DNA from 4 places in the Streptomyces sp. NPDC008086 genome. Region 1 is predicted to be linked to each of the others. Evidence: riboswitches for the same ligand, from Rfam matches in the RefSeq annotation. Region 1 holds a riboswitch; each other region holds the start of a gene.

Region 1 (7,321 bases):
ACGACCGTCAACCTCATCGGCAACGGCACCTACGCCCTGCTCACCCACCCCGAGCAACGCGCCCGCCTCCAGACGTCCTTGGCGGCGAAGGAGACCGGCCTCCTCGAAACCGGCGTGGAGGAACTCCTCCGCTACGACGGCCCCGTGGAGCTCGCCACCTGGCGCTTCGCCACCGAGCCGCTCACCCTCGGCGGACAGCACATCGCCCCCGGCGATCCCGTCCTCGTCGTCCTGGCCGCCGCCGACCGGGACCCGGACCGCTTCGCCGACCCCGACGTCCTCGACCTCTCCCGCCGTGACAACCAGCACCTCGGCTACGGCCACGGCATCCACTACTGCCTCGGCGCCCCGCTCGCCCGCTTGGAGGGCCAGACCGCCCTCGGCACGCTCCTCACCCGGCTGCCGGACCTCCGACTCGCCGTGGATCCGGGCGAGTTGAGATGGCGCGGCGGACTCATCATGCGCGGACTGCGTACGCTTCCGGTGGAGTTCACCCCGGTTGGGTGAGTGTGTCCGCCTCGGCGAACATGACACGCGCTCAAGTCTGTGATCTTCACGTGATCTGCGCGGCATTAACTTGTGACAAGTGATCGTCTGCCTATACGTTCACGCATCAACGTGGCGCCCATGTTTCACGCGCCGCGGTCACCGCTGTCTCGCGAAAGGTCCCCGCATGCTCTCCGGGAACGGTCGTCACCGTCGCCCCCGTCAGGCCCCGGCTCTCCTCGTCGCGGCCGGAGTGACCGGGTCCGCCATCGCCATCCCGCTGCTCGGCGCGGCGAGCGCGAGCGCGGCCGACGGCACCGTGTGGGACAAGGTGGCCGAATGCGAGAGCGGCGGCTCCTGGAGTGCCGCCGACGAGAGCGCGGGCCGCTACGGGGGGCTGCAACTGACCCAGGATGACTGGGAGAAGTACGGCGGCCTCGACTACGCCTCCAGCCCCGACCTGGCGAGCCGCTCCCAGCAGATAGCCGTGGCCCAGGATCTCCTCGCGGACCGGGGGACCAGCCCCTGGGGTACCTGCGCGGTGGTCAACGGACTCACCAAGCAGTCCGGCGCCCTCGACCTCGACACCGGAGTGGAGGAGGACTCTCCCTCCGAAGTGTCCGGATCATCCGGATTGCTCGATTCGCTCACCTCGTCCAACTCATCCGGTTCATCGAATTCATCCGAGTCGTCGGGATCGTCGAACTCGTCCGAGTCGTCGAGCCAGGCCGACGACCCCTCCGGTGTGCCGAGCGAGTCCTCGGGCGCTTCATCCGAATCCTCCCAGGATTCCTCTCCTTCCCCCTCCTCGTCCTCTTCGTCATCCAAGGCCAAGGACTCCGCCAAGTCCGAAACGTCCCCCGACACAAAGGCCTCACAGTCGCCCGACAGCTCCCCGGTGGAGACGATCGGTGGGAACAATCAGGACGATGTGGTGCAAGACGTGGGTTCCTGGAGCCTCGTCGACACCGGAGCGATCGACGCCGAGACGGCCGGCTCCGGCCGGCATCGCGGCCCCAGCGCCGACGAGAGCGAGGTCGACGCCGGTGCTGCCGAGTCCGCCAAGTCCTCGGGGCGCCACTCCTCGTACAGCGTCCGCGCCGGCGACACTCTCGCCTCCATCGCCGACTCCCTTGACCTCGACGGCGGGTGGCGTGCGCTGTACGCGGCGAACAAGGACGCGATCGGTCCTGACGCGAACCACATCTTCGCCGGTCAGACCCTGGACGTCCCCGGCGAATAGGGTCCGAACAGGGCGAAAAACAGCGCCAGTTCGCGTCACTATTCGCACCTGAATGTCCGTTTTAGATGCAGTGAGAGATAGATCTCAGAAGCCCTGATCGTCTTTGTAATTCCCGGAATCGCGTGTCTACGGTCATGACCGCTCGCCACCAGTGCGGGCCCCGACAGCCGTCACGCCGAATCCTGCCGGCGGCCGTCCGGGAACAGTCGTCGCGTCAAGCGCCGTAGGCAGGAGCGGGGGACCCAAGGTTTGCGCCGGGTCCGGCAGTTGAGGCCCTTCGGGGCCGCACGGCCGGAGCCGGCTCGGGGTGAAGTCGCGCATCGAGAGCCGAAAGGCGAGCGAGCGCGGCCGGGCAACTCAACCGGCCCGAACCCGACAGCTCACCTCGCAGGCGTCGGTGAGGGGATCTCTCCATGCTGTTTTCCAGCAAGGGCAAGCACCGTCGTCCGTCCAAGGCCGCTCGCGCCATAGCCGTCGTCGGCGTCACCGGCGCCGCCGCCGTCGCCGCCCCGCTGATGGCGGCCGGCAGCGCCTCCGCCGCCACCGCCTCCGAGTGGGACGCCGTCGCCCAGTGCGAGTCCGGCGGCAACTGGTCGATCAACACCGGCAACGGCTACTACGGCGGTCTGCAGTTCTCCGCCTCCACCTGGGCCGCGTACGGCGGCACGGCGTACGCCTCCACCGCCGACCAGGCCAGCAAGGGCCAGCAGATCGAGATCGCCGAGAAGGTCCTCGCCAGCCAGGGCAAGGGTGCCTGGCCGAACTGCGGCACCGGCCTGTCGAGCGCCGCGTACAGCGGCTCCTCGCAGAGCACCGAGACCGCCCCGCGCGCCACCGAGGAGCAGCCGGCCTCCCGCTCCGCCGAGCGCCCGGCCGCCGAGAAGAAGTCGACCAAGACCGTCACCACCCCGACCGGCAAGAAGGTCAAGAAGGGCGACGGCGAGTACAAGGTCGTCAAGGGCGACACCCTGAGCTCGATCGCCGAGGCGGAGAAGGTCAAGGGCGGCTGGGAGGAGCTGTTCCAGCTGAACAAGGACATCGTCGAGGACGCCGACCTGATCTACCCGGGTCAGCAGCTGCACCTGAAGTGATGCCGCACCCGAAGTAATACAGGGGCGACAGCTGAACCACAGGGCCTTCACATCCGTGGACCTCATGGTGAAGGCCTCGTGAGGGTCACCCCCGTCCCCACGAACTCCCCGCCTCGGTGCGTCTTCCCCCGTACGCACCGGGGCGGGGTTTCTTGTGCCGGGCTCTCCGTGTCGGCCCCTTTTGCACCGAAGTCTTTGTTCCGTTCGGAAACAATTTACTCTCGGTTCTGTCCCACGGGGCGGTCGACCCCTGGTCGAACGCCCCGAGCCGGTTAGGCTCGTCTCGCAGTACCCACCGCGGACTGCGTACCCGCGTCACATCCCAAGAAGGAGATGCTCGTGCCGTCCATCGACGTCGTCGTAGCCCGGGAAATCCTCGACTCGCGAGGCAACCCCACCGTCGAGGTCGAGGTCGGCCTCGACGACGGCAGCACGGGTCGTGCCGCCGTCCCGTCCGGCGCCTCCACCGGCGCCTTCGAGGCCATCGAGCTCCGCGACGGCGACCAGAACCGCTACCTCGGCAAGGGTGTCGAGAAGGCCGTCCTCGCCGTCATCGAGCAGATCGGTCCGGAGCTCGTCGGCTACGACGCCACCGAGCAGCGCCTGATCGACCAGGCCATGTTCGACCTGGACGCCACCGACAACAAGGCCTCCCTCGGCGCCAACGCCATCCTCGGCGTCTCCCTCGCCGTGGCCCACGCCGCCTCCGAGGCCAGCGACCTGCCGCTCTTCCGCTACCTGGGCGGCCCCAACGCGCACCTGCTGCCGGTGCCGATGATGAACATCCTGAACGGCGGCTCGCACGCCGACTCCAACGTGGACATCCAGGAGTTCATGATCGCCCCGATCGGCGCGGAGTCCTTCTCCGAGGCGCTGCGCTGGGGCGCCGAGGTCTACCACACCCTCAAGAAGGTGCTGAAGACCAAGGGCCTGTCCACCGGCCTCGGCGACGAGGGCGGCTTCGCCCCGAACCTGGAGTCCAACCGCGCCGCCCTCGACCTCATCGTCGAGGCCATCAAGCAGGCCGGTTACGTCCCCGGCGAGCAGATCGCGCTCGCTCTCGACGTCGCCGCGTCCGAGTTCTACAAGGACGGCTCCTACGAGTTCGAGGGCAAGTCCCGCTCGGCCGCCGAGATGACCGAGTACTACGAGGAGCTCGTCTCCGCGTACCCGCTGGTCTCCATCGAGGACCCGCTGTACGAGGACGACTGGGACGGCTGGAAGATCATCACCGACAAGCTGGGCGACAAGGTCCAGATCGTCGGCGACGACCTCTTCGTCACCAACCCGGAGCGCCTGGCCCGCGGCATCGAGGAGGGCGCCGCCAACGCGCTGCTCGTCAAGGTCAACCAGATCGGCTCGCTGACCGAGACGCTGGACGCCGTCGAGATGGCCCAGCGCAACGGCTTCAAGTGCATGATGTCCCACCGCTCCGGCGAGACCGAGGACGTCACCATCGCCGACCTCGCCGTCGCCGTGAACTGCGGCCAGATCAAGACCGGCGCCCCGGCCCGCTCGGACCGCGTCGCCAAGTACAACCAGCTGCTGCGCATCGAGGAGATCCTCGACGACGCCGCGGTGTACGCCGGCCGCAGCGCGTTCCCGCGCTTCAAGGGCTGACACCCGGCTGACACCCGGCTGACCCCCACCTGGGGTGAGCCTTAGCCAGTCGTACGTACGTCCCCGTACTCGGTCCCGTACCGTGTGCGGGGACGTACGCGTGTGAAACGGGAGGCGGGACATGGCCGTCAAGGACCGGGACCGGTTCTCCACCGCGACCAGGATCCGGTTGCTCGGCGAGCAGACCGCGGCCCGCGTCTACCGCTCCCAGACCAAGCGGCAGGCCCGGCGCTCCAGGCTCACCGGACGCGCCGCGCTGCTCGCGCTGGTGCTCTGCTCCATGGTCGTGGCGCTGGCCTACCCGATAAGGCAGTACGTCTCCCAGCGCGCCGAGATCGCCGACATGCAGCGGCAGAAGGAGGAGGCCGCCCAGCGCGTCGAGCAGCTGCGCGACCTCAAGGCACGCTGGCAGGACGACGCGTACGCCGAGCAGCAGATCCGGCTGCGGCTGCACTACGTGCTGCCCGGCGAGACCGGCTTCATCGTGGTCGACCCGGACGCGGCCAAGCAGGCCCGCACCGACCGGCGCGCGGCCGACCGGCCCTGGTACACGAACATCTGGGACGGGGTCGACAAGGCCGACGCGGCCGCCGACCACTGAGCCCAGCGAGAATCCGATAGAAAGACAGGCATGCACACGCCCCCGCCGCCCACCCCGCGCACCGAGCCCACCGACGCCGACGTCGAGGCCTTCAAGCAGCAGCTCGGGCGTCCCCCGCGCGGGCTGCGCGCGATCGCGCACCGGTGCCCGTGCGGGCAGCCGGACGTCGTCGAGACGGCCCCGCGGCTCCCCGACGGCACGCCCTTCCCGACGCTGTACTACCTGACGTGCCCCAAGGCGTCGTCGGCGATCGGCACGCTCGAGGCGAACGGCGTGATGAAGGAGATGACGGCGCGGCTGGAGAGCGACCCGGAGCTGGCCGCGTCCTACCGGGCCGCGCACGAGGACTACGTCCGGCGCCGCGACGAGATCGAGGAACTGAAGGGCTTCCCGAGCGCGGGCGGCATGCCGGACCGGGTGAAGTGCCTGCACGTGCTGGTCGCGCACTCGCTGGCGGCCGGGCCGGGGGTGAACCCCCTGGGGGACGAGGCGATCGCGATGCTGCCCGAGTGGTGGGCCAAGGGGCCCTGCGTCCTTCCCGCCGAGTGATCTCGCCCCCGCCGCCCCTCCCCGTCCCCTCCCCTGAAGGGGCGCTGCCCCTTCGACCCCGCCCGGGGGCTCTGCCCCTGGACCCCCGCTCCTCGAACGCCGGAGGGGCTGAGATGAAAGGGCACCCCATGACCCGCGTCGCCGCCATCGACTGCGGTACGAACTCCATCCGCCTCCTGGTCGCCGACGTCGACCCGGCCACGGGCGAACTCGTCGACCTGGACCGCCGTATGACGATCGTGCGGCTCGGCCAGGGCGTCGACCGCACGGGCCGGCTCGCCCCGGAGGCCCTGGAGCGGACCTTCGCCGCCTGCCGGGACTACGCGGCGATCATCAAGGAGCACGGCGTCGAGCGGCTGCGCTTCGTCGCCACCTCCGCATCCCGGGACGCCGAGAACCGGGACGAGTTCGTCCGCGGGGTCATGGACATCCTGGGGGTCGAGCCCGAGGTCGTCACCGGGGACCAGGAGGCCGAGTTCTCCTTCACCGGCGCCACCAGGGAACTGGTGGGGCGTGCGGACCTGCACCGGCCCTACCTCGTGGTGGACATCGGCGGCGGCTCGACCGAGTTCGTCGTCGGCGAGGAGCACGTCCGCGCGGCGCGCTCCGTGGACGTCGGCTGCGTACGGATGACGGAGCGCCACCTGGTCCGCGACGGCGTCGTCTCCGACCCGCCCTCCGAGGGGCAGATCGCGGCGATGCGGGCCGACATCGAGGCCGCCCTCGACCTCGCCGAGGAGACGGTGCCGCTGCGCGAGGCGAGGACGCTGGTGGGGCTCGCCGGTTCGGTGACCACGGTGTCGGCCATCGCGCAGGACCTGCCCGAGTACGACTCGGCCCGCATCCACCACTCCCGGATCACCCACGACCGGGTCCGCGAGATCACCGACTGGCTGCTGCGCTCCACCCACGCCGAGCGCGCGACCGTACCCTCCATGCACCCGGGCCGAGTTGACGTCATCGCCGCGGGTGCCCTGGTCCTGCTCGCCATCATGGAGCGCATCGGCGCCGAGGAGGTCGTCGTCAGCGAGCACGACATCCTCGACGGCATCGCCTTCCAGGTGGCGGAGGAAGCCGAACAGGGCAAGAACGGCAACTGACGCCCCGTACGGCGAAGGGCCCCGGCACCGCATGGGAGGTGCCGGGGCCCTTCGTGTCAGCCCCTGAGGGCCTGTCCGTCAGTGTCTCCTTTACTACTGCTCGGTAGCCGTCGACTGAGCAGGTCGGCTAGCGTATGAGCGCCCCCGAGGGGGGCTTTCGGGCCCCTCGAAGACCCCCTGGAGGCGCCCGCCGGAGAAAGTTCGTGAAGTTCTTCACAAGGAATTGGGCCCCGGAGAAGCACGGACGGGCGCCGGTTGACCCTTCCGAGGGGTGAACAGGGCCTTGAACATGTTCAGATGGCCGGTGTAAGGAAGGTTCGAGAGAGTCCCTCAGGGAGGTGTTTCGGGTCGCTCACAGAGGGCCCGGAGAGCCAGAGAGGCAGCTCACGCGGCATTGACAACGGGGCGTAACGCCTCCGGGTTCCCGATCGTGACCATGACCTGGGTCACGCGGGCCGGGGAGTGTAGCACAGGGCCTGCAAGAGCTTGTGAAGGGGCGCACGAGCAACCCCCCTGAGGCGGGTGGATACTCGATGGCATGAGCACCACGGAGCGTCCCAGGATCCTCGTAGTAGGCGGTGGGTACGTAGGCCTGTACGCAGCTCGGCGCATCCTCAAGAAGATGCGCTAC
Region 2 (7,321 bases), on a different contig from region 1:
GCGTTCGGGTTGCTGACGTGGCTGGTGATCTGGACTCGGCAGCGGGAGTTGCGGACCGTGCGGGAGGAGTTGCCCGCGTATGTCGTGGCCGGGTGGCTGGCGCCGGGGGAGCCGTTCGCGCTGGGGTCGATGCGGGCTCGGCGGGTGGCTCGGAAGTATGCGCGGCGGAGTGGGGGGCGGGGGGCTGCGCGGGCGGTGGCGGAGTACGAGGGGTATGCGACGTCGTTGGCGTTTCTGCGGCGGAGGGGGCGGCGGGGGCGGGGTGGGGGTGACTTCGTGGTGCGGGAGCGGGAGTTGTTGCAGGAGTTGTGGATGCGGCGGGGGGTTGCTCGGGGGGTGTTGGAGCGGGCTGCGTTGGAAGGGGTGGCTGTGCGGGTGTGGGGGGCGTACGGGTACGGGCAGGCGGGGGTGGGGTACTGGCAGGGGTATGGGGCGGTGCCGTATCCGGCGTACAACCCGTATCGGACGTGACCCTGGGGGTTGGCGCGGTTTTCTCGCCCCCGCCGCCCCTACCCGTCCCATCCCTTGAAGGGGCTCCGCCCCTTCGACCCCGCTGGGGGCTGCGCCCCCCAGACCCCGCCATCGGCCCTCCGGGCCTCGTCCTCAAGCGCCGGACGGGCTGAGAATGCGGCTCGCCCGCAAGCGCCGGACGGCCTGAGAATGCGGCTCGCCCCCGAACGCAGGACGGGCTGAACGCGGCTCGTCCTCAAACGCCGGACGGCCTGAGAATGCAGCTCGTCCCCCGAACGCCGGATGGGCTGGGGGTGCCTGGGCCGGCGTAGTCCCTGCGGGTGGGTGCTCCCTGTGGAACGCCCCTCCCCCTCAGGCCGACGCCTCCGTCAGCCTTCCCACCTCCTCCTCCGTCAGCCTCAGGCCGTCCACTCCGATCAGGGCCGGCAGCTGGTCCACCGTGCGGGCCGAGGCGATCGGGGCGGTGACCGTCGGCTGGGCTGCCAGCCAGGACAGGGCGATCGTGGCGACGGGGGCGTCGTGGGCGGCGGCGATTTCGTCGAGGGCGGCGAGGACCTTCTGGCCGCGCTCGGATGCGGCGTGCTTGGCGGCGCCCTCGGCGCGCGGGCTCTGTACGGTCGTGCCGGGGCGGTACTTGCCCGTGAGGAAGCCGGAGGCCAGGGCGAAGTACGGGACGGCGGCCAGGCCTTCGCGTTCGGCGAGGTTCTGGAGTTCGCCCTCGTAGGTGTCGCGGGACACCAGGTTGTAGTGGGGCTGGAGGGCGACGTACCGGGCGAGGCCCTCGCGGTCGGAGAAGGCCAGGGAGGCCTCCAGCCGCTGCGCTGAGATGTTGGACGCGGCGATGTGCCGTACCTTGCCGGCCTTCACCAGGTCGTCGAGCGCGCCGATGATCTCCTCGACCGGCACTTCCGGCTTGTCGAAGTGGGTGTAGTAGAGGTCGATGTGGTCGGTGCCGAGGCGGCGGAGCGAGGCGTCGGCGGCCGCCTTGATGTTGGCCGCGGTCAGGCCCTGGAAGTCGGGGTGCTGGCTGACCTTGGTGGCGATGACGACGTCGTCCCGGTTGCCGCGCGCCTTCAGCCAGTTGCCGATGATGGTCTCGGACTCGCCGCCCGCGTTGCCCTCGACCCAGGCCGAGTACGAGTCTGCCGTGTCGATGAAGTTGCCGCCCGCGGCCGTGTAGGCGTCCAGTACGGCGAAGGACTGGGTCTCGTCGGCCGTCCAACCGAAGACGTTGCCGCCGAGGGAGAGCGGGAAGACCTCCAGGTCGGAGGAGCCGAGCTTGCGTAGGGATGCAGTCATGCTCGGCATCAACGTCCTGACCGGAGACCTCTCTTCCGAAACAGTCGCAAACTTCCCGTAAACAAGCGGAGCCTGGCCCTCCGGGGACCGGCAACCCTGACGTCGGGGGGTTGTCGTCAGGACCGCCAGAGATCAGGACGGCCGCAGGTCAGGACGCCCGGCGAGCAGGACGGGTGCAGATCAGGACGGCCGGCAAGCAGGACGAGCGCAGGTCAGACTGGCGCAGATCAGGAACGTCGCACATCGGCCCCGGAAGGACAGGACCACGGACGAGGGAGCAGGAGCCACCAGGAACAGGAACCACCCGGAACAGGAACCGCCGGGTCCAGGAGGGCGTGCCTAGCCCCCGAACTCTCCCGGATGCCCCTCCCAGAGGCCTCGCCCCGATACCTGGCCCAACGCCTCGCGGATGCCCCCGAAGACATCCCCCCGCGAGGCCGCTCCCGCGCCCCTAAGACCCACAGACCCGCAGACCCACAAACCCGCAGACGCACAGGCCCCAGACTCCAGGACCTCAAGACCTCAAGACCTCAGGGAGTAAGCCCCTTACCCCGCAACCACGCCATCGGGTCGATCCCGCTCGCGCTGCCGTCAGGGTGGACCTCGAGGTGCAGGTGGGCGCCGGTCACGTTGCCCGTGGCGCCTACGCGGCCGATGACGTCGCCCGTGTTGACCTTCTGGCCGACGCTCACGCTGATCGAGGACTGGTGGGCGAACCAGATCTCGGTGCCGTCGTCGAGGGTGAGCTCGGTCTTGTAGCCGTACGAACCGTCCCAGCCGGCGAACGTGATCGTGCCGCTGTGCACGGCCTTGATCAGCGTGCCCGTGGGGGCGGCGAAGTCGAGGCCCGTGTGGTAGCCGGAGGACCAGTAGGCGCCGGCCTGACCGAAGGTCGAGGTGATGGTGTACGAGGAGGTCGGCAGCGTGTACTGCTTGGCCAGCTCGGCGAGACGCTCGGCCTCGGCCTTCTTGCGGGCCTCCTCCTCGGCCTTGGCCTTGGCGGCGGCGGCCTTGGCCTCGGCCTCCTTCTCCGCCTTGGCGGCCGCGGCGGAGGCCTCCTTCTCGGCGGCGGCGACGGCGGCCGCGGCGGCCTTGCTCTCGATCTGGTCCTGCTGCTGCTCGGCCTGCGCCATGATCCGGCTGCGCAGCGCCTCACCGGCGTCGGGGGCGTCCTGCGTGGTCTCGTCGGTCGCCGCGCCCATGGTGCTGAGGGCCGTACCGGCGTCCTCGGCGGGAGCCGCGTCGTCGTCGGAGATCAGGGGCAGGTCCGGGATGGTGATGGCCACCGGCGGCTTGCCGCTGTTGGCGCTGGCCATGCCGCCCGCGCCGACGGCGGCTATGACACCGACGCCGAGAACCGTGGAGCTGCGGGCGAGTCCCCCGCCGCGCTGCTTGGAGACGCGATGCCTGCCGCGTACCGGACGAATGGACTCCGCGGTGGGGTTCCACTCCTCGAACGGGCCCTCGTCGCTGCGGTTACGGTCGTAGCCGAAGGTGTCGGTACCGCGTTGGCCGGGCACGAACGGGGCTTGCGGGGCAGGCCGGTTGGACGCCACGTGGGCGTACTCCTTTCCTTCCTTCTCGCCTACCGGGTTAGCTGACGGGTTCGGAGCAGGAAGGTCTCCTACGCGCGTATACCGGCCGTGAGTTCCCGGCGGTATCCGTGCGATTCACCCCAAGGTGGTGGTTCCCCGGTTCCCTTGCGGGATTCGGCGCGTGCGCACGGAGCCGCCTCTTGTGACGGCTGGGACGACCGCGCTGCGTTATCGAACGTTAATAGACGCGGGGTACGGATTCCAAGCTGTTCCGCTTGATCATTAACGATTTTCGCCTGGACTTACGGGTCATGAGCGGCCTAATTCGGGCGAGTTGGCCAGCACTCAGGAGTCACACAGGTATTGACGGTATGTCAGTTGTTATGCGGAGGGGGGTCGCCCGATCACGGTTGGTGACAACGATCATGGAGTGGCTCCACAGGATCTCCATCAGGGGCCCGCAGAGGCGTGGCTGCCTCAGGGGCGGCGTACGGCGAGGAGGGCCATGTCGTCCGCCATCCCGCCCCCGGAGTGGCGGCGCACCTCCGCCGCGAGCGCGCCGAGCAGCGCGGCCGGCTCACGCCGGGCGTTGGTCCGCCCCGCCAGTCCCGTCTCGGGGTCGTAGAACCGGTCTCGCTCGTCCCGGGCCTCGGACAGGCCGTCGGTGTACACGAGCAGCGTCGCTCCGGTGGGGAAGCCGGCCTCCTGGGCCCGGTCCGGCCAGGCCGCGAGCTCCTGCATGCCGAGCGGCAGGGCGGGCTCGGAGGCGGGCAGTGCGCACACGGTGCCGTCGGCGTACAGGAGCAGGGGCGGGGGATGCCCTCGGTTGACCAGGCGTACGATCCCGTCGCCGTGCGGGAGTTCGGCGAGGACGACGGTGGTGAACCCCTCGGCGGACTCCACCTCCTCGCGCCGTGCGCGCTCCCGCGCGAGCGCCCGTTCCAGGCGCTGTGCCACCGCCTCCAGCGTGGTCTCCTGCTCGGCGGCCTCCCGGAACGCCCCGATGACGACGGCGACGACCCCGACCGCCCCCATCCCCTTGCCGCGCACGTCTCCGACGACGAGCCGCACGCCGTGCGGGCTGTCCTGCACCGCGTACAGGTCCCCGCCGATGAAGACGCCCTCCTGCGCCGCCTCGTAGCGTGCCGCGATCTGGAAGGCGCCGATCCGCTCGGCGGGTTCGGGCAGTACGGCGCGCTGGGCGGCCTCGGCGATGGCGCGGGCGGAGGCGAGGCGGGCGTCGCTGCGGCGGACGAGGAGGTTGATGAGGACGGCGAGGACGGAGACGGTGACCACGGTGACCAGCTCGGTGATCACCTCGACCCGGGGGAGGCCGCCCAGACTGGCGTGGAGCACGACCAGCGCGCCGACCGCCACGGCGCCGGTGAGCACCGTGCCGCGCTGCGAGTAGAGCGGGGCGGCGACCAGGGGCGCGGCGGTGAAGAAGGGGGCGCCGGTGAAATCCGTGGGCGTGACGTAGTCGTACCCGCATCCGGCGGCGATGAGCAGGGCGGGCAGCAGCCGGACGAACCGGCGTGCGTACGAGATCCGCCGTTCCTCCACGTCACCAGGGTTGCCGAAGCGGGGGCGGGCGGCGAGCGGTGGGGACCGACCGGAGCAGCGGGGCGGCCGGCGGGACAGCCGCCGGCGGAGACACCGGGGAAAACACTCGGGGCCGGAACTTTTCAGTTCCGGCCCTGAGTCTTCAGTAGCGGGGACAGGATTTGAACCTGCGACCTCTGGGTTATGAGCCCAGCGAGCTACCGAGCTGCTCCACCCCGCGGCGATGACTCAATAGTACGCCATCCGCGGGACGGAAAGCACACGCGTTTCCCGGGGCCGCCGCGAGCGGCGTTTTTCGGGGCGGGTTCAGGGCGCCGGTGTCATGGCAGGAGGTGGCTGTTCGGGGCCTTGGCCCGGGCCTCGTACTCGGGCAGGACGACCACGTCCACCCCTTCCCCGGCCAGCAGCCCGCTGCCGTCGGCGCCCGCCACGAACGTGTCCGGCTCCCGCCAGGCCGTCACCACCCGGCGCACCCCGGCGTCGAGGATCAAGCGGGCGCACGGCACCGGACGGGACGCGCGGCGCGTGCAGGGTTCCAGGCTCGTGTAGACCGTGGCGGACGTCACACGGGGGTCTCCGGGCGCGACCTTCGCCAGCGCCGCCTCCTCCGCGTGCACCACGGGGTCGCCGCCCTCGCGGGAGTGGCCCCGCGCCAGCTCGGTCCCGTCGGCCGCCACCACGACCGCCCCGACGCTGAAGGCCGTTCCCGACGGCGGGCACTCGGCCGCCAGCTCGCACGCCAGCGCCAGCCATCTCCGGTCGGCGGCGGAGGGCAGCACACCGGCGCCGGGCGCGGTGGGCTCGTAGCGCATCAGGACGACGTCCTCGATCCGCCGCGTCTCCAGCAGGCGCAGCCGTCCGCCCTGGTACTCCCCCGGGCCGAACAGCCGCGGCGCCTTGGGGTCCCCCACGAACAGCGGCGCCAGCACCAGCTGCACCTCGTCGGCCAGGCCCTGCTGGAGCAGCTGGGTGTGGACCGTGCCGCCGCCCTCCACCATCAGCCGCTCGACCCCGCGCGCCTCGCGCAGGTGGCGCAGCAGGCCCCGCCAGTCCAGGTCGGCGCCCAGCGCGACCACGTCCGCGGCGACCGGCTCGCGGCGCAGCCGCTCCGCGCCCTTCTCCGTCGTATAGACGATCTTCTCGCCGCCGGTGTGCCAGAAGTTCGCCGTCGGATCCAGCTCGCCGGAGGCGCTGACCGTGACCTTCAGCGGGTACTCCGGCTTGCCTGCGGCCTTCCGCGCGGCCCGCCGCTCGGCCGAGTTCACCAGCAGCCGGGGGTTGTCGGCCCGGATCGTGCCGGCGCCGATCAGGATGGCGTCGACGGACGCCCGTACCTCGTCGACGCGGTCGAAGTCGGCGGGGCTGGACAGGAGCAGGCGGTCGGGCCCGGTGTCGTCGAGGTAGCCGTCCAGGGAGACCGCGGCGGACAGCAGGACGTAGGGGTACGACGGCATCGACGCGCTCCCTTTCGGGGCCGGAGTGGGACGGGGATCGGATGGGGATGAGGACAAGGGCTTGGTTCAAGTTTGAAACAAACCTACACTGGTCGCATGACGACTCGCTGGCTCTCCCCCGAGGAGCAGCGCGCCTGGCGCGCGTACATCGCCTCCGTCGCCCTCGTGGAGGACGCGCTGGACCGGCAGCTCCAGCAGGAAGCCGGCATGCCCCATCTGTATTACTCCATCCTCGCCACCCTGTCCGAGGCTCCGGAGCGCAGGCTGCGCATGACCGACCTCGCGGAAGGGCTGAAGATCACCCGCAGCCGGCTGACGTACGCCGTGACGCGGCTGGAGAAGGACGGGCTGGTGGGGCGCGAGGACTGCCGCTGGGACAAGCGCGGCAGCATCGCGACGATCACCGAGGAAGGGATGCGCGTCCTGGAGCGCACGGCGCCTGGTCATGTGGAGACCGTACGGGCGCTGCTCTTCGACCGGCTGACCCCGGAGCAGGTCGGGCAGCTGGAGGAGATCTTCACGGCGGTCGCCGAGGGGTTCCAGGGGGAGGACGCGCACCCCACCGCGGAGGACGTGCCCTGGCGGCGGCGCTCGGGCAAGTCCTGTTCGTGAAACGGGAGTCATGAGGCACGGGTGCGGTCTGTGACCCGTACGACAAACTTGTTGCTTCAAATTTAAAGCATGAGGTAGGGTCCTGGACCGAGGAGCTGCTTCAAATCTGAAGCAGCAAGCCCACGTACGGAACCCGGAGAACCCGCATGCCCGACTTCACCGCCGCCGCCACCCAGCGCGCCCGCGTCCGGGTCCCGCTGCGCTTCCAGGACGGCTACCGCGTCGACGCCGAACTCGTCACCTTCCACGGCCTGACCGACGGCCTGGAGCATGTCGCCGTCGTCCTCGGCGACCCGGCCCCCGGCAGCACGCCGCTGGTCCGGCTGCACTCCGAATGCCTCACCGGTGATGTCTTCGGCTCGGCCCGCTGCGACTGCGGCCCCCAGC
Region 3 (7,321 bases), on a different contig from region 1:
ACCGTCTTAAGGGACCACAGGTCGAGCACCGGGCAGCCGTATCGGTCGGCGACGGCCCGCACATGGCCGTTGTAGGTGGCGATCTTGCCGCGCAGGTGCTTCAGCACGGGTACGCCACGGGTGTCGAAGCCGGTGGTCACCATGACGGTGCCGGCCACGGCGGTGAGCCGGGCGATGGCCCGCTCGAAGCGCTCGGCGACTTCGTCGGGGTCGGTTCCGGGTCGGATGATGTCGTTGCCGCCCGCACAGAACGAGACCAGGTCCGGGGCCAGTTCGACGGCCTTCGGAAGCTGGTCCTCGATGATCTGGTCGAGCAGTTTGCCGCGCACGGCGAGGTTCGTGTAGTTGAAGTCGCCCTCGGGGCGCCGGTCCGCGAGCAGGACCGCGAACCGGTCGGCCCAGCCGACGAACGCCCCGTCGGGGCCCGGGTCGCCGACGCCCTCGGTGAAGCTGTCCCCCACCGCGACGTACGACCCGATCACTGATCTGCTGTCACTCTTCGAATCGTCTGCCACATCGGCACATGATTCACCTTCGAATGTGACCTACGCGACCGTAGGCAAGGGTTGACGAGCGGTGAGATAAGCCACTCCTAAAGGGTTCACCAAACTTGGAATATCCCTCCGATCAGGGGTGTTGTGGGCGCAGCCGCCATACCCGGAAGTCGCTGACCCGGAAGTGGCTCCATACGGTCCGGAAGGCGAAGTGCCCACTGGTGTACGGCTCCTGGTCGGTGTGGTCGAAGACGAGCCGCCCGTTGTTCCACCACTTCACGGTCGAGCCGTCGGAGACGATCCGGACTCGGTTGGGCTGGTTGGCCACCAGCAGCGGCTCCGTGTAGTCGAAGACCAGCGGCCGGACCCCGGCCTCACCGACGTACCGGCGCAGTCGTGTCGTGGTGTTGTAGTTGGCGCCGTAGCCGGCGTAGTACGTCTTGAGGTGGTCGTACTCCTCCAGCGCGCCGCCACGCGGGGTGGCGAAGAGGTCGTCCGGGGAGCGGACGTCGACGGCGTTCCAGAAGTTGTTGAGGTCGGAGACACGGTCGTTGGGTCCGCCGGCCGAGACGGCGGTGGCCGTGTACTCGAGGACGTACGGTCCTTCGAGCCGCTTCTTGAACCACACCGTCGCCCCGCTCGGTACGTCGATCTCCAGCACACCGCGTGCGGCGGTGACGGTGCCGCCGTCCTGCAACTCGGTCACCCACTGGCCGAGGCCGTGGCAGAAGTCGTCGTGGGCGATCAGCCGGCGGCGGGCCGGGGCGGCACTCGCAGCGGCGGCGGGGGCGAGCGCCCCGAGGGCGGCACCTGCGGCCAGGACTCCGAATGCTCTGCGCGTGGTCGTCACGGAAGTGCTCCTTCGCTGGGGCGATGACGTAGAAAGCGCTTGCTCCAACCGATCGGAGATCACTCTCCCCCATCACCCCCGCACTGTCGACACCCCACCCCCGCCCAAGACCCCGTCCCGCGCACACCGAAGGCCGGACCCGGGGATCGGGGTCCGGCCTTCGGTCGCGTGTCAGGCAGGTGGTCTTGCGCGGGGGCCGCGTCAGCCGAGGGCGACGCCCTTCGAGCGGAGATAGGCGACCGGGTCGAGGTCCGAGCCGTAGTCCGGCGTGGTGCGGATCTCGAAGTGCAGGTGCGGGCCGGTCACGTTGCCGGTCGCGCCGGAGAGGCCTATCTGCTGGCCCGCCGTCACGGTCTGGCCGCTCGAGACGGAGAGCGAGGACAGGTGGGCGTACTGGGCGTAGTAGCCGTCGGCGAGCTGGATGACGACCTGGTTGCCGTAGGCGCCGCCCCAGCCGGCCGAGACGACGGTGCCCGCGCCGACCGCCTTCAGCGGGGTGCCGGTGGGGGCGACGAAGTCGACGCCGGTGTGGTAGCCGCTCGACCACATGCTGCCCGCCACCTTGTAGCCGGTGCCGACGGAGGCGCCGGAGACGGGGGCGGAGAAGCCGCTGGAGGTGGCGGCGTTCTCGGCGCTCTGAGTGGTGCTCTTCTGCGCCGCGGAGGACTTCGAGGCGGTCGAGTCGGCGGACGACTCGGGGGAGGAAGACGACGGGGAGGACGACGGCTCGGGGGCGCTCGCGGTGGCCTTCTTGCCACTGAGCGAGAGCTTCAGGCCGGGGTGGATCAGCGACGGGTCGTCGCCGACGGCCTCGCGGTTGTCGGCGTAGAGCTTCTTCCAGCCACCGCTGACGTTCTGCTCGTCGGCGATCTTCGAGAGGTAATCGCCGACCTTCACCGAATAGGTCCGCGAGCCCGCCTTCTTGTCGGAGGCCTTCTTCTCTACGGCCTTCTCGCCGGCGATCGGAAGAGACTGAACGGCCTTTTCCGAAACGGACTGCGAGGGAGCGGCGTGGGCGCCGGTGGCACCGATGAGCGGGAGAGCGAGAGCGGCTCCACCGGTTCCGGCGACGGCGATGGAGCGGGTGAAGCGCAGGGACTTCGGGCGGCGGTGCTTACCCTTCGCGGGCATGGCGAATTCCTCTCCGGCGCCTGCGAGGTGAGCTGTCGGGTGCGGGCTGGAGATGCCCGGTCGCGTGGGGACGCGACTTGACCCCAAGCCTGTTCCGGAGACCGGAACAGGCGGTTGTGCCTGTGGGTCCCCCGCTCCTGCCGTTCACGGGTGAGTTAGCGCGGGATCCGGTCGGCGGCAGGATTCGGCGTCCGTCCGGATTGGTGGCGAACGTAAGCGAGGAAGACGCAAGGGAACAAGTGAGGGGTTCCGTCCGAATGCGTTCCCGTTGATCCCTTGTGGGAATTACCCGTCACCCTGCGTGAATTATCGGGGCATCGCCGGACTCAAAACCCCTTGAAAAGCACGTGAATTACATGAACATGACGGGCGACGCACGGTCACGAATATGACGCTCCTCACGTGACGCTGCTCCACCTTCCTTTACTCCAGAGCGAGTTGGAACGAAGGCGCCAATTCGGACAGAAAGCCTAGATGCGGCGCAGTCGGATAACCGTCGCATCGAGGTCGCCGCACAACCCGGCGCGAAGTCCGTGATGCACCAGTACGGCACCTCGGTGAATTTCGCCCGTTTCAAGGCATTCATACAACGCTGTCGAGTCGAGGGCGCGCAGGCGCAGCGCCGGGGCTGGCTCACCGAAGCTCTGCGCCTGAAGCCAGGCGAAAACGACCGTTTCGTCCCCGAGTGTGTACTGAACCGCGCTCAGCCCGCCCCGCGGAGCCCGCAGCCGGTACAGGTCGCCGCGCTGCACCACATGCCGGATCTCCTTGTAGAGGGTCACCCATTCCCGGGCCTCGGCGAGTTCCTCCTCGGTCCACCGGGTCAGGTCGCCGCCGACCCCGAGCACCCCGGCCATGGCGCTCACGAACCGGAAGCGCAGGGAGCTGGCGCGGTGGTTGAGCATGGCGTTCGGGCTGTCGGTGACCCAGGCGGCCATGGCCCGGGCCGGGTGGAGCTGGCTGAAGCCGTGCTGGATGGCGAGCCGGTCCAGGGGGTCGGTGTTGTCCGAGGTCCACACCTGGTCCGTGCGGCTCAGCACACCGAGGTCGATCCGCCCGCCACCGCCCGAGCAGGACTCGAAGGCGACGCCGGGATGGGCCGCGCGCAACCGGTCCAGCAGGCCGTACAGGGCACGCACATGGTCGACCCACAGGCGCTGCGGATACGGCTCGCCGGGCCACCCCGCGTCGGTGAAGCAGCGGTTGAAGTCCCACTTCACATAGTCGATCGGGGCGCTGGAGAGGATCCCGTCGAGCCGCTCCCAGAGGTACTCCTGGACGTCCTCGCGCGCGAGGTTGAGTACGAGCTGATTGCGGAACTCCGTCCGCTTTCGTCCTGTTTGATACTGAACCCACTCCGGATGGGCGCGATACAACTCGCTGTCCGGATTGACCATTTCCGGTTCGACCCAGATGCCGAACTGCATGCCGAGCGCGTGCACGTACTCGGCGAGCGGCTTGAGACCGGACGGGAAGCGATCCGGGTTGGGCGTCCAGTCCCCGAGGCCCGCGCGGTCGCTGGTGCGCGTCCCGAACCAGCCGTCGTCGACGACGAACAGTTCGACGCCGATGGCCGCGGCCCGCCGCGCGAGCAGACTCTGCTGCTCCTCGGAGATGTCGAACTCCGTCGCCTCCCAGGAGTTGAACAGCACCGGCCGGTCCTGGTCGGCGTCCGGGATCACGTACGCGCGCTGGTACGCGTGCCAGGCGCGGCTCGCCCCGCCGAAGCCGCCGTCGCTCCACAGACCGGCGAAGACGGGCGTGGTGAAGGACTCCCCCGGGTCCAGCCGCAGCAGGCCCGAGTCGTCGTGTCCGGCCCCGCCGGTGATCTGCACGCGCGCGTCGGGCAGTTGCGCGACGGCGATGCGCCAGGACCCGGACCAGCCGAGGGCACAGCCGTATACCTCGCCGCGCTCCTCGGTGGCGTCCGAGTCGAGGGCGACCCACGGCAGGTGCTGGTGCCCGGTGTGCCCGCGGCGGCTGCCGATGACCTTCTCACCGTAGGTGAGGGGAGCCCGCGCCAGCCGGGACTCGGCGCCCCAACGGCCGTGCAGCTGCGACAGCCGCCACTCCTCGCGGTCGGGCAGCGTCCAGGTGGCCGAGTCGGCGCGCAGCAACTCCAGGGCGGACCCCTGGTTGTCGAGGGTCACCCAGCGCTCCACGACGTCCCCGCGCATCCGGTAGTGCAGGGTGACGGTCAGCCCGTCGTCACAGAACCGCAACCGCAGCTCGTCGCCCTCCGTCTCGTACCGCTCGAAACCCCACTCGGTGCCACGCCGCTCGTCGGTGCGCACGGACAGGGCGGGCCGTACGAAGCGGGGGCCGCCCTCGACCGGGTACTCCTCACGCCCGTCGAGCGGGGACTCGAAGGGCCAGTACTCCGGCAGCGGCCGTACGGCGAGGGCCTCGGCGTCGGCGAGCGCGATCCGCGGCCCCCAGTGGAGGTGCAGCAGCTCGTCGGCGTCGGTGAGATGGACGGCGTAACTGCTGGTCGGCCCGGTCAGGAGCCACGTACGGCCGTTGGCGGAGATCTCCAGCATCAAGCCCTCACAGAGACGAACAGGTGCGATCAAGTACCAACATCATCAAGGTCCGGGGGCTGCTGAGGCAACGCCTGTGGACAACTCATTGCCCCAGGAAGTCATGTCGTATGGTCGAGAGCGCACCCCGTCGGCCGCATCGCCGAGCCGCGCCGTCGGGGCCGACTGGGAGGAGCCCCCGTGACGCAGCAGATCCCGTCGACCGAGCCCGAGCTGGCCGGAGTTCGCAACTTCCGTGATGTGGGCGGACTGCCGACCGTGGACGGACGGCGGGTGCGGCACGGGGTCCTGTTCCGCAGCGGCCACCTCGCGCACGCGACCGACGACGACGCGACCTTCCTCGGCTCCCTCGGACTGCACACGATCTTCGACTTCCGCAACGCGGCCGACCAGAAGCTCGAAGGCGCCGACGTGGAGCTGCCCGGCGTGCGCAATGTGAACCTGCCGTTGTCCGACCCCGCGGACGGCGCGGAGTTCTGGAAGATGGTCCGCGACGGCGACATCGAACAGCTGCGGGAGATCCTGTCGGACGGCAAGGGCGCGGGCCGGATGATCGCCTCCTACCGGACGATCATCAAGGAGCGCACCGCCGAGCACTCCCAGGTGCTGCACGCGCTCGCGGAGGACAGCGTGCCCGCGCTGATGCACTGCGCGGCCGGCAAGGACCGCGCGGGCCTGTCGATCGCGGTCACGCTGCTCGCCCTCGGCGTCGAGCGCGAGGCGATCATCGCGGACTACCTGGAGTCCAACGCCAAGCACCGCCGCTACAAGGTGCGCCGCAGCGGCAGCGACGCGTCGGCCTACTCGCCCGAGATCATGGAGCTGCTCAGCCCGCTGTTCGACGCCCGGGCCGAGTATCTGGCGGCGGCCTTCGAGACGATCGACGAGACCTGGGGCGGCGTCGACGCCTACCTGGAGCAGGGTCTTGGGATCACCCCGGAGCTCCGGGATCGGCTGCGGGAGCGCCTGCTCGACTGACGGCCGGACACCCGCCCGTGCCTACTTCGCGCCCACCTCGAACAGCAGGTAGATGAAGGCCGCGAAGACGTGCCCCACCGCGATGTAGATGATGAGCCGCACCCACAGGGCGCGGGGGAACTTCTCCTCCAGGTTGCTCATGGCATCTCTCCAGGGGTGGGGCCGAGGCACAGCGCGGCCGTGGGGCTCTGCAACAGGGTGTGGACGAACAGGAGCTCGACCCCGCCCGGGTCCTGGGCGGCGATGCGGTGCGGGGTGAGCGAGTCGAAGTGCGCGCTGTCGCCGGGCGCGAGCCGGTGCGTGGTGTCCCCGAGGCGCAGTCGCAGCCTGCCTTCGAGGACGTACAGCCACTCCTCCCCCGGGTGTACACGCACGATGTCGCCCTGCGAGCCGTACGGCACATGGACCCGCAGGGCCTGCATCCCGCGCCCGGGCGCGCCCGCCTGCCAGTACGTCCAGCCGCCGGCCGCGGTCGGCTCCATGTCGGCCGAGCGCACCACGGCATCCCGCTCGGCGACCGTCTCGCCGAGCAGCTCGGAGACCGTCGTACCGTAGATACGCGCGAGCGCGAGCAGCATCGGCAGCGAGGGCTGGCGCTGCCCGGTCTCCAGACGGGAGAGATGCGCGGGCGACAGCCCGGCGGAGCGGGCGGCGGCCTCCAGGGTGAGGGAGGCGCGGCGGCGCAGCGCGCGCAGCTGGGGCGCTACGACGGGCAGGGCGTCGACCGGCCCCGCCGTATCGGCCTCCGGCTCGCTTTCGGGAGAGCTCATGCTCTCCATTCAGCCCGAGGCTTGCCTCTGCGGCAAATTCGTTGCCTCAGAGGCAAAAACTCCCTCTCACCGCCTGTCTAGCGGTTGGCGACCGCCTGCTTGATCAGCGTCTTCCCGAAGTCCCACATCAGTCCGCCGCCACTGTGCGCGTCGTCCATCACGTCCGTGAAGGCGTCCACGAACCGGTCCACCTCCCGCTCGCCGATGATCAGCGGCGGGATCAGCTTGATCACCTCCAGGTGGTCGCCGGAGACCTGGGTGAGGATCCGGTGCCGCCGCAGCAGCGGGACGACGACCATCTGCGCGAACAGGCCCTTGCGGGCGGCCTGGAGCATGGCCCAGCGGCTGCGCAGCTTCAGCGAGTCGGGCCGGCCGAACTCGATGCCGACCATGAGACCCCGGCCGCGCACGTCGGCGAGCAGCTCGTACTTGTCGGTCAGCGCCGCGAGCCGGGACCTGAGCAGCTCGCCCGTGACCCGCGCGTTCGCGACGATCTGCTCGTTCTCCATGACGGACAGCACGGCGAGCCCGGCCGCCATGGCCTGCGCGTTGGACCCG
Region 4 (7,321 bases), on a different contig from region 1:
GTGCCGTGCGCCCTGGACCACGACCAGCGGCTTCGCGGCCGCCGTGCGCCGGGCGAGGCGGGTGAACTTGCGGGGGTTGCCGATGGACTCCAGATACATCAGCACGACGTCGGTGTCCGGGTCGTCGTACCAGTACTGCAGGACGTCGTTGCCGGACACGTCGGCGCGGTTGCCGGACGAGACGAGGGTCGACACGCCGGTGACTCCGGTCACGCCACCGCCGCGCCGGTGCAGCCGGGACAGCAGGGCGATGCCGATCGCGCCGGACTGGGCGAACAGGCCGATCCGGCCGGGGCGGGGCATCTCGGGTGCCAGGGAGGCGTTGAGTCGTACGTCGGCGGAGGTGTTGATGATCCCGAAGGCGTTCGGCCCGATGATGCGCATGCCGTACGCGCGCGCCTGCCGGACGAGTTCGCGCTGCCGCTCCCGGCCGTCGGGCCCGCTCTCGGCGTACCCGGCGGAGAGCACGACCAGACCCTGCACGCCGTGCTCGCCACACTCGGCGACCACGTCGGGGACGTACTCGGCGGGTACGGCGACCACCGCGAGATCGACCTGCTCGTCGATGTCCCGCATCGAGCGGTGCGCCAGGACCCCGTCGACCTCCTTGAGGTCCTGAGGGAACGCCCTGTTCACCGCGTACAGCCGTCCCGTGAAGCCCGCGTCCCTGATGTTGCCGAGGACGCTGCGGCCCACGCCTCCGGGGGCGCGGCCGACGCCGATGACGGCGACCGAGCCGGGTACCAGCAGGCGGCGTACGGACCGGGCCTCGGCGCGCTGCTCGCGCGCGTACTGCACGGCGAGCGAGCGGTCCGTCGGCTCCAGGTCGAACTCCAGGCGTACGACGCCGTCCTCGAAGCTGCGCTTCTGCGTGTATCCGGCGTCCGTGAACACCTTGATCATCTTGGTGTTGGCCGGCAGCACCTCGGCGGCGAAGCGACGGATGTCACGCTCGCGGGCGACGGCGCCGATGTGTTCGAGCAGCGCGGAGGCGACGCCTCGGCCCTGGTGGGCGTCCTGGACGAGGAAGGCGACCTCGGCCTCGTCGGCCGGGGCGGACGCGGGCATTCCGTCGGCGCCGATCCGGTCGTAGCGTACGGTGGCGATGAACTCGCCGCCCACCGTGGCCGCGAGTCCCACCCGGTCCACAAAGTCGTGGTGCGTGAAGCGGTGGACGTCCTTCGCGGACAGTCGCGGGTAGGGCGCGAAGAAGCGGTAGTACTTCGACTCGTCCGACACCTGCTCGTAGAAGCTGACCAGGCGCTCGGCGTCATCAACGGTGATGGGGCGGATGCGTGCGGTGCCGCCGTCGCGCAGCACCACGTCGGCTTCCCAGTGGGCGGGGTACTCGTGCCGGTCCGAGGCGCTCTGCATGGGGCCCAGAGTACGGCTCGCGTACGACAACGGCGCGAGGCAGTCTGTGGAGGACGTATGTCGGGTCGAGGCCGCGACCCGACGGTCACCTCGGGAGGGACGTTTTGTCCCTCCCGGCGGGCTTCACGGGTGTGGGAAACTGGTCTAGACAACCCTGAACACCGAAGGGCAGCATCACATGGCTGAGCGCCGCGTCAACGTCGGCTGGGCCGAGGGCCTTCACGCCCGCCCCGCTTCCATCTTCGTCCGGGCCGCCACGGCCGCAGGTATCCCGGTGACGATCGCCAAGGCCGACGGCAACCCCGTCAACGCGGCCTCCATGCTCGCCGTGCTGGGCCTGGGCGCCCAGGGCGGCGAGGAGATCGTCCTCGCCTCCGACGCCGAGGGTGCGGACGCCGCCCTCGACCGGCTGGCGAAGCTGGTCTCCGAGGGTCTCGAGGAGCTGCCCGAGACGGTCTGAAGGACCTGAGCGGGACTCCCCGACAAATCGGTGAAGCCGCGTCTGCCTTTTCGGCGGGCGCGGCTTCGCTGTTTCGGGCAGGCGGAGGCATTTCCGGGGAGAGGCGACAGGAGGAATTGGCGACACACCCGAAAAGGGCAGCGGAAATAGACCGCCGCCGAATATCTCCTCTTTGTATACGGCGCCCGTGTTAATGCCGCAGGCTCGGCATGTTTACGGGATGTTGCGAATTCCTCACACGCTCGGCGCGATCCCCGCCGGAGCCGAACCGCAGCCGGTGCGCGCTCATCGCACGCTCTGCGTGCAGGGCCGTGACACCCCGGGCGCGCTCACCGTCACCGCGCGCCACCGCGTCCACGATCGCGCCGTGCTCGGCCCAGGACTCCACGGGGTTGACCGGCGCCTCCACCGAGTACATCCAGGCGATCTTGTGGCGCAGCTGGGTCAGCGTCGAGGCCAGCGCGGGGCTTCCGGAGGCCTGGGCCAGCGTCTCGTGGAACCAGCCGCCCAGCGAGCGCAGATCCTCGCTGTTGCCCCTCCTGGCCCGCTCCTGGCCCAGCCTGACCAGGCCGCGCAGGACCTTCAGATGGGCCTCGGTGCGCCGCTGGGCGGCCCGGGCGGCGCCGAGCGGCTCCAGCAGGGTGCGCATCTCCAGCAGGTCGGCGGCCTCCTGCTCGGTCGGTTCGGCGACGCACGCGCCCGCGTGCCGCCGGGTCACCACGAAGCCCTCCGCCTCCAGGGTGCGCAGGGCCTCGCGCACGGGGACGCGGGAGACGCCGTAGCGGCGTGCGAGGAGTTCCTCGGTGAGCCGGCCGCCGCGCTCGTAGACGCCGGCGACGATGTCGTCCCGGATCGCGGTGCATACCGAGTGCGCCGGAATACGCATGACCGACCTCCGCCTTAATCCCCGTGAAACGTCGACGAATGACGTGTGTTCAGTGACTCTATTGCAACCGGCCGGAATTTCCGACGGCGGGCCGGAATCCATGGATATTTTTTGGTCAGCCGATCGTCCTAGAAACGCCGAAAGCCCCGGCTCGGGAGCCGGGGCTTCGGGGAGGCTCAGCTGCGGGAAGCGGGCCTCGGGTGGGGCGCGGGAGGCGTCAGACGTTCACGCCGTGCGAGCGGAGGTAGGCGACGGGGTCGATGTCGGAGCCGTATTCGGCGGTCGTGCGGGCCTCGAAGTGCAGGTGCGGTCCGGTGACGTTGCCGGTGGCGCCGGACAGGCCGATCTGCTGGCCCGGCGTGACGGTCTGGCCGACCGAGACGCCTATGGACGACAGGTGGCCGTACTGGGTGTACGTACCGTCGTTCATCTTGATCACGATGTTGTTGCCGTACGACCCGCCCCAGCCGGCCTCGACGACGGTGCCGGAGCCGACGGCGTGGACGGAGGTGCCGCTGGCGGCGTGGAAGTCGACGCCGGTGTGGCTGCCGGAGGACCAGACGGCGCCGCCGGTCTTGTAGCCGGTGGAGACGTACGAGCCGGAGATCGGGGCGACGTAGGACAGCAGGCGCTTGCGCTCGGCCTCGCGGGCGGCGCGCTCCTTGGCCTCGCGCTCCTGCTTGGCCTTCTCGGCCGCCTTCTTGCGCGCGGCCTCCTCGGCGGCCTGCTTGCGGGCCGCCGCCTCCTGGGCGGCCTGCTTCTGGGCGGCGGCCTGGGCGTCGATCTGGTCGGCGAGCGTGTCGTCGACGCTGATGACGGGGATGAGGCCGGTCTGCTCGACGGCGGGTTCGGCGGCGAGCGCCGGGGCGGCCAGGGTGCCTATGACGCCGGTGGCGGTGAGCGCGGCGACGCCCGCCGCGCGGGCGGTGGTGCGCTCGAACCGGCCGGGGCGACGGTGCTTCCCGGAGGCGCGGTTCTTCCCGGTGGCGCAGGTGAACGCCATGTAGTGGCTGATCCTTTCCTTCCTTCTCGCCTACCGGGTTAGCTGACGGGTTCGGAGCAGGAAGGTCTCCTACGGGCCCCCTCGCGGCTGCGCGGGCGTCCGATTCACCCCAGGGACTACGGGCGGGTCCCCGGCTCCCCTGGCTCGCGCCGTACGGGGACTCGGCGATGACTGTCCGGTGCCGCGGGCGCGGCGCACTGCCTGACGAACAGCCCGGAAGACGCTAAGCGGGGCGACTTTCAATCCCCAAACGGATCGCGGCTTTTGTAGCGCATCCCACAGGCCAGACAGGCAACCTCTCCCCCAATTCGGGCATAAAGGGGCCCTGGTGAGTTGGAAGTCACCAGGGCCCCTTACGCGCGCGTGCCGTCGTCCGGCGGGGTGCCGCCTTCTACTCGGCCGTCACGACGGTCTACTCGGCTGTCACGACGGTGACTTCGCCGATGCCGAGGGCCTCGACGGGCTCGCGGATCGCGGCCGCGTCGCCGACCAGGATCGTCACCAGCCGGTCCACCGGGAAGGCACTCACGGCCGCGGCGGTGGCCTCGACGGTGCCGGTCGCGGCGAGCTGCTGGTACAGCTTCGCCTGGTAGTCGTCGGGCAGGTGCTGCTCGACCTGGTCGGCCAGCGTGTTCGCCACGGAGGCGGCCGTCTCGTACTTCAGCGGGGCCACTCCGACGAGGTTCTGCACGGCGAAGTCCCGCTCGGCGTCGGTCAGGCCCTCGCCGGCGACCCCGCGCAGGACCTTCCAGAGGTCGTCCAGCGCGGGACCGGTGTTCGGGGTGTCGACCGAGCCGCTGATGGCGAGCATGGCCGCGCCCGTGCCGTCCGGTGCGGAGCGCAGGACCTGGCCGAACGCGCGCACACCGTAGGTGTAGCCCTTCTCCTCACGCAGGACCTTGTCCAGACGGGAGGTGAGGGTGCCGCCGAGGCAGTACGTGCCGAGCACCTGCGCGGGCCACACCCGGTCGTGCCGGTCCGGGCCGACACGACCGATCAGCAGCTGCGTCTGCACGGCACCGGGGCGGTCCACGATGACGACGCGACCGGTGTCGTCCGCGGTCACCGGCGGGACCGGACGGGGCTGGGCCGGGGAGCCGGTCCAGGCGCCCAGGGTGTCGCCCAGCAGGTCGTCGAGGTCGACGCCGGTGAGGTCGCCGACAACCACGACGGTGGAGGTGGCGGGGCGTACGTGCCGCTCGTAGAAGGCCCGTACGGCCGCGGAGTCGATGCCGGCGACGGTGTCCTCGGTGCCCTGGCGCGGGCGGGACATGCGCGAGGTCGCCGGGAACAACTGCCTGGAGAGCTCCTTCGCGGCCCGGCGCGAGGGGTTGGCCAGCTCGTGCGGGATCTCGTCGAGCCGGTTGCGCACCAGGCGCTCGACCTCGGCGTCGTCGAACGCGGGCGCCCTGAGCGCGTCGGCGAGCAGCCCCAGCGCCTTCGGCAGCCGGGAGACGGGCACCTCGAGGCTGACGCGGATGCCGGGGTGGTCGGCGTACGCGTCGAGCGTGGCGCCGCAGCGCTCCAGCTCGGCGGCGAACTCCTCGGCGGTGTGCTTGTCGGTGCCCTCTGAGAACGCTCGCGCCATGATCGTGGCGATGCCGTCCAGGCCCTTCGGCTCGGCGTCCAGGGGCGTGTCCAGGAGGACCTCGACGGCGATGACCTGCTGGCCGGGGCGGTGGCAGCGCAGGACCGTCAGGCCGTTGTCCAGCTCGCCGCGCTCGGGCGCCGGGAACGCCCAGGGCCGGGCCTCGCCGGCCTGGGGCTGCGGGTGGAACTCCATGCTGGCGAGCTCGGTCACTGCGCCGACTCCTCGTTCTCGTCGGTGGGGGCTTGCGCGTCCTCGGCCTCGTCGGCGACAGGCTCGTACACCAGCACCGCGCGGTTGTCGGGACGCAGACGGGCCTTGGCGACCGCCTGGACCTCCTCGGCGGTGACGGCGAGGACGCGCTGTACGGCGGTGAAGGCGAGCTGCGGGTCGCCGAACAGGACGGCGTACCGGCACAGTTCGTCGGCGCGGCCCGCGACGGTGCCCAGCCGGTCCAGCCACTCGCGCTCCAGCTGGGCCTGCGCGCGCTCCATCTCCTCGGCGGTGGGACCGTCCGCCGCGAACCGGGCGAGCTCCTCGTCGACGGCCGCCTCGATGACGGGCACCTCGACGTCGCCGGAGGTCTTCACGTCCAGCCAGCCCAGGGAGGGCGCGCCGGCCAGGCGGAGCAGGCCGAAGCCGGCCGCCACGGCCGTACGGTCGCGTCGGACGAGCCGGTTGTAGAGGCGGGAGGACTCGCCCCCGCCGAGGACGGTCAGCGCCAGGTCGACCGCGTCGCACTCACGTGTGCCGTCCTGCGGGAGCCGGTAGGCGGCCATCATCGCGCGCGCGGGAACGTTCTCCTCGACGACCTCCCGCAGCTGCTCGCCGATGATGTCGGGCAGCGAGCCGTCGCGCGGCTCGGGCTTGCCGTCGTGTCCCGGGATGGAGCCGAAGTACTTCTCGACCCAGGCGAGCGTCTGCTCCGGGTCGATGTCGCCGACGATCGACAGCACGGCGTTGTTGGGCGCGTAATAGGTGCGGAAGAACGCGCGGGCGTCCTCCAGGCTGGCCGCGTCCAGGTCGGCCATCGAGCCGATCGGCGTGTGGTGGTAGGGGTGGCCGTCGGGGTACGACAGGGCCGTCAGCTTCTCGAACGCCGTGCCGTAGGGGACGTTGTCGTAGCGCTGGCGGCGCTCGTTCTTGACGACGTCGCGCTGGTTCTCCAGGCCCTCCTCGTCGAGCGCCACCAGGAGGCTGCCCATGCGGTCGGCCTCCAGCCACAGCGCGAGCTCCAGCTGGTGGGCGGGCATGGTCTCGAAGTAGTTGGTGCGCTCGAAGCTGGTGGTGCCGTTCGGCGAGCCGCCCGCGCCCTGGACGAGCTCGAAGTGGCCCGTGCCCTTCACACTGTTCGATCCCTGGAACATCAGGTGCTCGAAGAGGTGGGCGAGTCCGGTACGGCCCTTGACCTCGTGGCGGGAGCCGACGTCGTACCAGAGACAGACCGCGGCGACCGGCGTGAGGTGGTCCTCGGAGAGCACCACGCGCAGGCCGTTGGCCAGGCGGTGCTCCGTCGCGGTGAGGCCGCCGGATTGTGCCTCCGGTGTGGCCGTGTGACCCATGGGCAAGGTGTCCTTCCGGTCGCGTGCGCTGCGTTGTGCCGAGCAGTTCGGCTTCAGTTCCTGCCACTGTATGCAGCGTCCGAAGGGTCGGCGAAGTTCCCGGTCGGAACGCCGTGCCCGGACGGCGGCGAAGGGGGGCCGGGGACGCCGGGCGCCGCAGTGGCGGCGCGGCGGCCCGGCGGCGCGGGCGTGGTCGTCGCGAGCGCCGCTGCCTGGGGCTGTGCCCGGCGATCACTCCGCCGAGTGAACGGTCTCGTGGCGCGCGCTTGCCTTCCGTCCCGCCGCTCGCAAGCGCGGCCACGTCCAGGGCGGTTCGGGCTCCGTCCGCACCCTGTGTCGCGAGGGGGGCCTGGCGTCGGCGACACTTCACCGACGCCGGGCCGGAGCCCAACATCGGGTCCTGGTCGGCGGTTGTCAGTGCCGCGGTCCACAATGGTCCGCGTCAGAT

What was found. Region 1 has a riboswitch for cyclic di-AMP ahead of ACFZBP_RS24025 (transglycosylase family protein). Riboswitches for the same ligand answer to the same signal wherever they lie in the genome.
Region 2: linked by a shared signal. The riboswitch ahead of ACFZBP_RS10140 (peptidoglycan DD-metalloendopeptidase family protein) and the one ahead of ACFZBP_RS24025 (transglycosylase family protein) in region 1 are both predicted to bind cyclic di-AMP.
Region 3: linked by a shared signal. The riboswitch ahead of ACFZBP_RS00685 (peptidoglycan DD-metalloendopeptidase family protein) and the one ahead of ACFZBP_RS24025 (transglycosylase family protein) in region 1 are both predicted to bind cyclic di-AMP.
Region 4: linked by a shared signal. The riboswitch ahead of ACFZBP_RS38990 (M23 family metallopeptidase) and the one ahead of ACFZBP_RS24025 (transglycosylase family protein) in region 1 are both predicted to bind cyclic di-AMP.

Annotation. Positions count from the first base shown of each region.
Region 1 is NZ_JBIBIA010000006.1:583,850-591,170, forward strand. It holds gene ACFZBP_RS24015 (cytochrome P450) at 1-507, shown strand, start outside; gene ACFZBP_RS24020 (transglycosylase family protein) at 674-1,729, shown strand; cyclic di-AMP (ydaO/yuaA leader) riboswitch at 1,939-2,138, shown strand; gene ACFZBP_RS24025 (transglycosylase family protein) at 2,143-2,820, shown strand; gene eno (phosphopyruvate hydratase) at 3,154-4,440, shown strand; gene ACFZBP_RS24035 (septum formation initiator family protein) at 4,562-5,041, shown strand; gene ACFZBP_RS24040 (DUF501 domain-containing protein) at 5,072-5,590, shown strand; gene ACFZBP_RS24045 (exopolyphosphatase) at 5,719-6,690, shown strand; gene ACFZBP_RS24050 (NAD(P)/FAD-dependent oxidoreductase) at 7,229-7,321, shown strand, end outside.
Region 2 is NZ_JBIBIA010000002.1:900,324-907,644, reverse strand. It holds gene ACFZBP_RS10150 (PrsW family intramembrane metalloprotease) at 1-471, shown strand, start outside; gene ACFZBP_RS10145 (aldo/keto reductase) at 823-1,770, opposite strand; gene ACFZBP_RS10140 (peptidoglycan DD-metalloendopeptidase family protein) at 2,301-3,326, opposite strand; cyclic di-AMP (ydaO/yuaA leader) riboswitch at 3,338-3,495, opposite strand; gene ACFZBP_RS10135 (SpoIIE family protein phosphatase) at 3,783-4,868, opposite strand; tRNA gene ACFZBP_RS10130 (tRNA-Met) at 5,015-5,088, opposite strand; gene ACFZBP_RS10125 (dihydrofolate reductase family protein) at 5,189-6,322, opposite strand; gene ACFZBP_RS10120 (MarR family transcriptional regulator) at 6,419-6,934, shown strand; gene ribA (GTP cyclohydrolase II) at 7,081-7,321, shown strand, end outside.
Region 3 is NZ_JBIBIA010000001.1:145,581-152,901, forward strand. It holds gene ACFZBP_RS00675 (SGNH/GDSL hydrolase family protein) at 1-482, opposite strand, end outside; gene ACFZBP_RS00680 (DUF6250 domain-containing protein) at 628-1,344, opposite strand; gene ACFZBP_RS00685 (peptidoglycan DD-metalloendopeptidase family protein) at 1,546-2,475, opposite strand; cyclic di-AMP (ydaO/yuaA leader) riboswitch at 2,480-2,646, opposite strand; gene ACFZBP_RS00690 (alpha-galactosidase) at 2,946-5,015, opposite strand; gene ACFZBP_RS00695 (tyrosine-protein phosphatase) at 5,196-5,993, shown strand; gene ACFZBP_RS00700 (DUF6126 family protein) at 6,015-6,134, opposite strand; gene ACFZBP_RS00705 (helix-turn-helix domain-containing protein) at 6,131-6,763, opposite strand; gene ACFZBP_RS00710 (aminotransferase class III-fold pyridoxal phosphate-dependent enzyme) at 6,841-7,321, opposite strand, start outside.
Region 4 is NZ_JBIBIA010000016.1:41,155-48,475, forward strand. It holds gene ACFZBP_RS38975 (GNAT family N-acetyltransferase) at 1-1,374, opposite strand, end outside; gene ACFZBP_RS38980 (HPr family phosphocarrier protein) at 1,553-1,834, shown strand; gene ACFZBP_RS38985 (GntR family transcriptional regulator) at 2,025-2,720, opposite strand; gene ACFZBP_RS38990 (M23 family metallopeptidase) at 2,938-3,723, opposite strand; cyclic di-AMP (ydaO/yuaA leader) riboswitch at 3,737-3,900, opposite strand; gene ACFZBP_RS38995 (M16 family metallopeptidase) at 4,136-5,524, opposite strand; gene ACFZBP_RS39000 (M16 family metallopeptidase) at 5,521-6,873, opposite strand.